2 regions of the Agathobaculum sp. Marseille-P7918 genome follow, and region 2 is predicted to be linked to the other one. Evidence: a T-box and tRNA genes for the amino acid it is inferred to sense, from the RefSeq annotation. Region 2 holds a T-box; the other holds one or more tRNA genes.
The links. A T-box is a leader RNA that pairs with one kind of tRNA and senses whether it is charged. The one in region 2 lies ahead of pheS (phenylalanine--tRNA ligase subunit alpha), so its partner is inferred to be a tRNA-Phe.
Positions count from the first base shown of each region.

Region 1: it has a tRNA-Phe gene. The T-box ahead of pheS (phenylalanine--tRNA ligase subunit alpha) is inferred to sense a tRNA for this amino acid. The anticodon was not compared.

Region 1 covers NZ_CAXTXI010000009.1:73,819-78,188, reverse strand. Annotated here, with positions in the region: gene ACESSO_RS12285 (sensor histidine kinase) at 1-1,334, opposite strand, end outside; gene ACESSO_RS12280 (response regulator transcription factor) at 1,331-2,032, opposite strand; tRNA gene ACESSO_RS12275 (tRNA-Cys) at 2,161-2,234, opposite strand; tRNA gene ACESSO_RS12270 (tRNA-Gly) at 2,240-2,315, opposite strand; tRNA gene ACESSO_RS12265 (tRNA-Phe) at 2,323-2,398, opposite strand; tRNA gene ACESSO_RS12260 (tRNA-Asp) at 2,431-2,507, opposite strand; gene hslO (Hsp33 family molecular chaperone HslO) at 2,592-3,473, opposite strand; gene ACESSO_RS12250 (class I SAM-dependent methyltransferase) at 3,480-4,220, opposite strand; gene ACESSO_RS12245 (YerC/YecD family TrpR-related protein) at 4,213-4,370, opposite strand, start outside.
Region 2 covers NZ_CAXTXI010000002.1:296,776-301,145, forward strand. Annotated here, with positions in the region: gene ACESSO_RS04825 (hypothetical protein) at 1-787, shown strand, start outside; gene ACESSO_RS04830 (hypothetical protein) at 801-1,265, shown strand; T-box leader at 1,342-1,581, shown strand; gene pheS (phenylalanine--tRNA ligase subunit alpha) at 1,644-2,663, shown strand; gene pheT (phenylalanine--tRNA ligase subunit beta) at 2,890-4,370, shown strand, end outside.

The DNA of each region.
Region 1 (4,370 bases), on a different contig from region 2:
TCTGCCATCGAGGCAAATACACCCTCAGGCATATCGGTCAGCTTATAACTCAGATCGCCGCCACGCAACCGCCGCAGAGCCTCGACCACGCGCTCAAAGCCGTCGATACGCTTGATGAGAAACCAGATTGCTGCATAAACCCACACAATACCCAGTAAAAAACATAGGCTGAAGATCGGTGAAATGCCAAACAGCCACGCCAAAAAAGCCAACACAATGGAATAAACCAAGAACAACATCAACAACTTGCGCGTTTTATAATTCTGAAATGCCTTGTGCCACAGACCATCCTTGCCACGTCCCACGCCATGCCAGACATTTCTGCACAAGTTGATCGCCCAGCGGAAAATTCGTTTCACCGTGCGCCAGCACCAGCGAATCGCCCGCAGGACAAAGGAGCGCTCAACAAACGTACGATTTTTCATATTACGCACGAGCGAGAGAATCAATTCTATTACCAGCGCGAACGCGCAGACAAGCAGCGCAGTCAGCAGCTTGGTCATTACCGTCATTGCACCGCTGTTGCTGCTACTAAACACCATATCCAAACCAACGAACACCAACGCCGCTGTGCCAATCGCTGTGCCACCGATTAGCAGCAAATTTAGTTCAACAAACATTCGGTCGAGCAACACCAGATGTACTTGCTCATCCTCTGCACGACGACCGGTAACAAACAGCAGATAAATTAATGCAACCAGCGCCACAAAGAACACCGCGATGCATTTGGCAACTGCACCGCTGAATACGTCGCGTCCCTGTTCCCATCGCGTACGCAATGCAGCAGCCTGCTCTTCCGTCATACGCAGGAGGATGCAGTCTCCCGCCTGCAACTGGGTCCTATCCGCTGCTTTTTCTGCCACTGTCTGCTCATCCCAGTAATCGTCATACTTGTCTGTCCAGCCCAGAAGTACATACGTATAGTCCCATACTTCAACATTGCCATACCATTCTCCCGGTTTGATTATCAGATAATAAGGAGAACTCTCTGTCCTCGTCTCAGTCAAATCGACATTTTTTAAGACCGTACCACCCAATCTGGCATAATAGTCACCATAGAAATTATCTTTCAGCAATTGCGCAGTTTCATTCTGATCCCGACCATTGCGAAGCGAATTATCCAAAATCGTCAATGCAGAATTGAAACCTCGACTTAACATCCCCGAGCTTTCAAAGCTGGACTCCAGCAGATAAACGCTGCCTCCATACTCTTCACTCTGTTCATAAAACCACTGTGCCGCACTGCCAGCCGTCAATCCGGCCACCGCCACACAGACCAGGCACACCACAAACGCAATGCCCTTCAGAATAGGCGAACGCATCACCTTTTTCATGTTCCCTCACTCCTCTCTATCTTGTATCCCACGCCCCACACGACCTTGAGGTACCGCGGCTCCTTCGGGTTGATTTCAATCTTTTCACGAATGTGCCGCACATGCACCGCAATCGCATTGTCCGACACAACTTCATCATTCCATACCTGCCGATAAATCTCCTCGGTAGAGAATACCTTACCCGGATGGCGACACAGCAGTTCGAGGATTTTGTATTCAAGCGGCGTCAGGCGCACCGCTTCACCATCTACTGTTACCGTTTTACTCTCGGTATCGAGCACCAGCCCTCGAATAGCAATCTGCTTTTCCGTCACCTGCATTGCACCAAGCTGCGTATAGCGCCGCAGCTGGCTCTTGACCCGCGCCACCAACTCAGATGGGTTAAAAGGCTTCGTGATGTAATCATCCGCGCCCGCCGTCAAACCGAGAATTTTATCCGCATCCTCACTCTTGGCCGAAATCAGGATAATCGGAATGTTCTTGCTCTCCCGCACCTTGAGCAGTGTCTTGATACCGTCCAGTTCGGGCATCATGATGTCCAGCAGCAGCAGATGAACCATACGCGTCATAATAATGTCCAGCGCTTCCAGGCCGTTATAGGCTTTCTCAACCGCGTAGCCGTCTGCCTGCAAAAAAATCGCAATGCTGTCCACAATCTCCTTATCATCGTCCACCACTAGTACCGTAAGCTTCTCCATGGTGTCCCCCTCCTCTATGGTTCTATGATAACAAAGGTTTCTGTTGATTTTCCTCATGAAATTCTTAAGATTTTCTTATTATTTTTCAGAAAGCAAAAAAAGAGACGCCACATTGGCGTCTCTTTTTTTGGAGGTACCACCCAGAATCGAACTGGGGATCAGGGAGTTGCAGTCCCACGCCTTACCGCTTGGCTATGGTACCAGATGTGGAGCGGCTGACGAGGCTCGAACTCGCTACCTCCACCTTGGCAAGGTGGCGCTCTACCAGATGAGCTACAGCCGCATATTTATGGTGCCTCCGGGCGGAATCGAACCACCGACACGGGGATTTTCAGTCCCCTGCTCTACCGACTGAGCTACAGAGGCAAGTTTTCTTCAATCGATTAAGACTGAAGAAATGGCGACCCGGATGGGACTTGAACCCACGGCCTCCAGCGTGACAGGCTGGCGCTCTAACCAACTGAGCTACCGGGCCGAATCGCCGCCGCCGTAATCATCAGCGGCGAGATTTATTATATCGAAACATTAGCGAAATGTCAACACTTTTTTGACGATTTTTTTATTTTTCTGCATGGGCCAAAAGCTGTCGCAACTCTTCCCGCGAAAAAACATAGACTTTATCGCAAAACTGGCAAGTTACCTCACTTTTTTCCTGTTCTTCCGCCATTTTGGATAATTCGTCTTTTCCCATGCTGAGCAGAGCGCGCTCCACCTTTTCCCGACTGCACGCACAACGGTAGCCAATCGGATCGGTCTGTAAAAAGTCTACCGCGAAGCCGTCCAGCACGGTCTGCACGATTTGCTCGAGCGTCATCCCCTTGTCCAGCATTGTGGTCATCGGCTCAATTTTTGCCAGATTCGCTTCCAGACGGTCAATATCCGCATCCTTGACACCCGGCATCAGCTGCACCAGCCAGCCGCCCGCGCACTTGACCGAACGGTCGGTATCCACCAGCACCCCCAGCGCACACGCAGACGGAATCTGCTCGCTCTCCGCAAAATAGCGTGTCAAATCCTCGGCAATTTCACCATTGACCAATGCAACCGTACCGGTAATCGGGTCTTTCAGCCCAATGTCCTTTATCACCATCAGATAGCCACGGCCTACACCGCCGCCCACGTCCAGCTTGCCATCCGCGCGCAGCGGCAGCTCACAGCCCGCATTCTGCAGATAACCGCGTACCCAGCCGTCTGCATCGCCGACGCAAACAATCGTCCCCAGCGGGCCGTTTCCCTTAACCTGTACGGTAACCGACCCATCATCGGTCTTGAGCTGGCTGCCCATAATCGCCGTCGCAGTCAGGGTACGACCAAGCGCCGCGGTCGCCACCGGCGTAGTATCGTGAATCTCCCGCGCACGCTCGACCAATCCGGTCGTCACGGCGGCGGAAATCTGAATGCCCGCATCTCGGGCGATTGCGCGAAGTAACGTATCGCTCATATTTGTTTAATCTCTCTTTCGTGCGGTAATATAAACCCTATCTTCCCCACCCTGTACCGGCGAGAACGATTGGTCTCCATAGGTTTTGATTTCGGAAAAGCCTGCCTTTTCCAGCATGGCGATCAGTTCCGGAATGGTGTAAATACGCTCCTCATGCGTCTCCTGCGCGCGTGTCCATGCATCACCGTCCCGTTCGAAAATATCGAACTGATAGGCACACAGACCGTCCTCTACTGCGGCCTGCCAGACGCAAAACACGTCCTCATCCTCGCGCACATAGCTGTTACCATCAATGCGCGCAAACTTTTCTGGCGTGTTGATATCGAACACGAATAAACCCGTTTTGGGCTCCAGAAATAAGTGTACCCGGTCGAACGCCTTTTGCAGCACCGCCGGTTCCGTCACATAATTAACGCTGTCCAGACAGCACAGGCACACATCCACCGTACCGTATAAATCAAGCTGCTCCATGCGCTGATTGAGGAACAGCGGGCGCGGTTCGCAATCAAAGGTGTTCTGCATCGCCTGCATCAGCATTTCAGGGGAAGCATCCACACCGATCATGTCGTATCCGCGCTGCGCCAGCAATCGCGTCAGACTGCCTGTACCACAGGCCAGATCGAGAACGAGCTTGGGTTCTACACCTTCACGCGCAAACAGCGCAACAAAAAACTCCGCCCACTGCTCATAGCCCACATCATCTGTAAAGCGGTCATAGTATGCCGACAGAGTTTGATAACTATTCATCGTCTTCCTTCAAACGGTCCAGCATTTTACGATATCCATCGGACCCATATACCAAGCACTTATTGACACGGCTGATTGTGGCCGTCGATGCACCGGTCTCCTGCACAATGTCGCTGTAAATGCGGCCCTCGTCCAACATGCGAGCAACCT
Region 2 (4,370 bases):
AAAGCTCCGTTCTGTTCTCTGCCTGTTTGCTTTGCTCCTTGTTCTGCTGCCTGTTTCCGCGCGCGCCAACGGCCTGCCGACCTCGTCCATTTACATCAGCATCGCCGGGATGAACGACGGCATTGTATCTGTCGCCCTGCTCGGAAACGAGCCGTATGACAATCCCCCGCAAAATCCGCCCGAAGCGCTCACCGCCGCCCTGCCGGACGGCTGGTATGTGTGGGACTATGCACCGTACAACAGCGAGCAGGTGTTTTTATGGACCATTCCCTTTCCCTCGCCGTTCCGTGCGGCGCTGCTGCATGAGGACGGCACGGTGCTGCTGACCGGCGAGGCCGAGCGCACCCGCGCAATGCAAACCTTTACCATCAACGCACAGACCGGCGAAATCTCGACCTCACCGATTGGAATTGGCCTGCTCAAACAATTTGTCTGCACCTTTATGGTAACGCTCCTCATCGAGGCAGCGGTGCTGCTGCTGTTCCGTTTCAAGCTGTACGAAAACCTCAAGCCGTTTTTGCTGGTCAACCTTGCAACGCAGACTTTGATGACGCTTACCTATGGGCGCATTTTGCTCTCCGCCGATTGGAGACAAGCCTTTTTCTGGGCGTTTGCCGTCGAAGCGGTTATTTTCGTCGTCGAAGTGCTTGCCTATGCGCGCTTTCTGCGCGGACACACCCGCGCGCGCCGCGTGGCGTATGCCATCACCGCCAACCTTGTGAGCTTTGTCATCGGCACGCTGTTCATCACGCCGGTTTACAGCGCGCTGGCGCATTTGATGTATTAGAAGGAGGAATCGAATGACCCGCAAACGAAAATTTCTGCTTGTGCTGCTCGCCATGGCGGTGCTCGTCGCGGTGTCCGGTCTTGCGTGGCAGACCGTCGGCAAACAACAGACCATCCAGGCCGAAGTGCGCACCGCGCGCATGACGCAAATTGAAAACACCGTGCCGGACGGCATCCTGTCGGCGCAGGAGCTGCTTTCACAGCCCGTCGAGCAAGACGGCGTGAGCTTGCACCGCGCGGCCTACTATCCGCAGGCCGAGGCGCTCGTATGCTTCTTCGAAAACGAGGACCCCAACCGGGATATATACCCCGCCGCACTCCCCAACTGCAACGCTACCATACTGCCCGATGCATACGGCATCACGGCATATATTTTTGAGGACGTGCCGGCCGATGCGCTCACCGGCGGCGTGGTCGTCGAGATGACTGACTGGCAGTTTGAAAGCTGCAAACCGCTCACCTTTGCGCTGGGCGCCTGATTGTACGCAAATTTGTGCAACTTCCCCTTGCATTTGCCGGAAAACTGTGTTTTAATAATACTGTTATGGAATAACGATACCTGCGATGAACAGGGAAAGTACCGTCACTCCCCTCTTTTCAGAGAAAACGGCCTTTGGCTGCGAGCCGTTCAAAGAGACCTGACGCGAAGTTCCCCTGCGAGCACCGGCGCTGAACGGCTTTTCCAGTAGGCGCAGGCGAAGTAACGCCCCGTTACCGGCGTTCAATGAGCGCCCGGCCTGTCCGGGAATCAGGGTGGTACCACGGAAGATGTATTATACGCCTTTCGTCCCTACTTTTTCGGGACGAAAGGCTTTTTTATTGCGTCCCTGAACGATTTTTCATAAAGGAGAGTCATCATGAAAGAAAAACTGCAAGGCATTTTGCAGGCCGCCAAGGACCAGCTTGCCGCTGCGGGCGACGCCCGTGCGCTCGACGAGGCGCGTGTACGCTTTCTCGGCAAAAAGGGCGAGCTGACCGCACTCTTAAAGGGCATGAAGGACGTGGCCGCAGAGGAGCGTCCGGTTGTCGGCCAGCTCATTAACGACGTGCGCGCCGAAATCGAAACCATCATCGACAAGCAGAAGGAAGTCATCGAGCAGGCTGCGCTGGCACATAAGCTGGAGGCTGAGACCATCGACGTCACTCTGCCGGGCGAGGAAGTCGTCATCGGCAAAAAGCACCCGCTCAATATCGTGCTGGACGAGCTCAAGGAAATCTTCATCGGTCTGGGCTTCTCGATTGCAGAAGGCCCGGAGGTCGAGCTGGACCACTACAACTTTGAAGCGCTCAACATCCCGAAGGACCATCCCGCGCGCGACACGCAGGACACCTTCTACATCTCGGACAACGTGGTGCTGCGCACGCAGACCTCGCCCATGCAGGTGCGCACGATGGAGCAGAAAAAGCCCCCCATCCGCATCATTGCACCGGGCCGCGTGTACCGTTCGGACGCGGTTGACGCCACCCACTCCCCGCTGTTCCATCAGATTGAGGGGCTGGTCGTCGATAAGGGCATCCGCATGTCTGACCTCAAGGGCATCCTTGAACTGTTCGCCAAAAAGCTGTACGGCGAGGACACGGTCGTGCGGTTCCGCCCGCACCACTTCCCGTTCACCGAGCCGAGTGCCGAAATGGATATCCAGTGCTACCGCTGCCACGGCGCGGGCTGCCCGCTGTGCAAGGGCGAGGGCTGGATCGAAATCCTCGGCTGCGGCATGGTGCACCCCAAGGTGCTCGAAATGAGCGGCATCGACCCCGAGGAGTATTCGGGCTATGCGTTCGGCATCGGTCTGGAGCGCACGGTCATGGGCCGTTTCAAGATTGACGACATCCGCCTGTTCTACGAGAACGACGTGCGGTTTTTGGAACAGTTCTAAGAACTTCGTTCGAAACCACGCTTTCGAACGAAAGGATGCACCGTACCTCCGTACGGATGCATCCCACGCTGAGAAAAAACCGTGATACACGGCCCAGGCCGCCCTCTCTTGGTCTGCGACCAATTCACCTTGTGCTCCCGGTTTTTTCGGCTGCTTTGCAGCCTTTCTAAAATGCGCCTGACGGCGCGGTATCCTGAACATTACGATAAAGGAGCGTTCATCTATTATGAAGTTGCCGCTTTCCTGGCTTTCGGATTATACCGATATTTCCGGCGTCACCCCCAAGGAGTATGACGCCCGTCTGACCATGTCCGGCTCCAAGGTCGAGGAGGTTTACTATCTCGGCGCGGAGATTGAAAACGTCGTGACCGGCAAAGTGCTGTCGGTTGTCGACCATCCGGACTCCGACCACCTGAAAATCTGCCAGATCGACGTGGGTCAGAGCGAACCCATTCAGATCGTCACCGGCGCGCCCAATGTCACCCCCGATTCGGTGGGCGAAATCTGCCCGGTCGCGCTGCACAAGTCCACGCTGCCCGGCGGCGTCAAAATCACCAAGGGCAAGCTGCGCGGCGAAGTCTCTAACGGCATGATGTGCTCGTTCCAGGAGCTGGGGCTGACGCACGGCTGCGTGCCCTACGCCTGCGAGAACGGCATCCTGTTCCTGCCCGAAGGCACGCCCGTGGGCGAGGATATCAAGAAGGTGCTCGGTCTCGACGACTACGTTGCCGACTTTGAAATCACCTCCAACCGTGCCGACTGCTTCAGCGTCATCGGTCTTGCGCGCGAAACCGCCGCGACCTTTGACCGTCCGTTTTCGGTCAAGGAGCCGGTGGTCAAGGGTTCGGGCGACGACATCAACAAGTATATGTCGGTTGAGGTGGTCGACACCGATCTGTGCCCGCGCTACACCGCGCGTCTGGTCAAGAACATCAAAATCGAGCCGTCCCCCGCGTGGATGCGCGAGCGTCTGCATGCCTGCGGCGTACGCCCGATTAACAACATCGTTGATATCACCAACTACGTCATGCTTGAATACGGTCAGCCGATGCATGCGTTCGATTACTCCTGCCTGTCCGACGGCAAGATTGTCGTGCGCCGCGCTCGGAACGGCGAGTCCATCCAGACCCTTGACGGGCAGGATCACGACCTGACCGACAAGATGCTGGCCATCTGCGACAACGACAAGCCGGTTGCAGTTGCGGGCGTTATGGGCGGCGCAAACTCCGAAATTGAGGACGACACCAAAACGGTCGTGTTCGAATCCGCCTGCTTCCACGGCGCAACCGTGCGCGTGACGGCCAAGGCGCTCGGCATGCGCACCGAGGCATCCGGCCGCTTTGAAAAGGGCCTTGACCCGTCGCTGACCATGCCCGCCGTGCAGCGTGCGTGCGAGCTGGTCGAAATGCTCGGCGCGGGCGAGGTTGTCGACGGCATCATTGACGCATGCGCCGCCGACCTGACCCCCAAGACGCTGCCCTTTGAGCCGGACAAGATGAACGCACTGCTCGGCCTTGACCTTTCGGCCGACGAGCAGAAGGCATATCTGGAACGCCTCGAGTTCCGTGTTGAGGACGGCAAGGTCATTATCCCGTCCTTCCGCGTGGACATTGCGCGCATGTGCGATCTGGCGGAGGAAGTCGCGCGCATGTACGGCTACGACAAGATTCCGACCACGCTGTATGCCGGCGAAATGGTGCAGGGCGA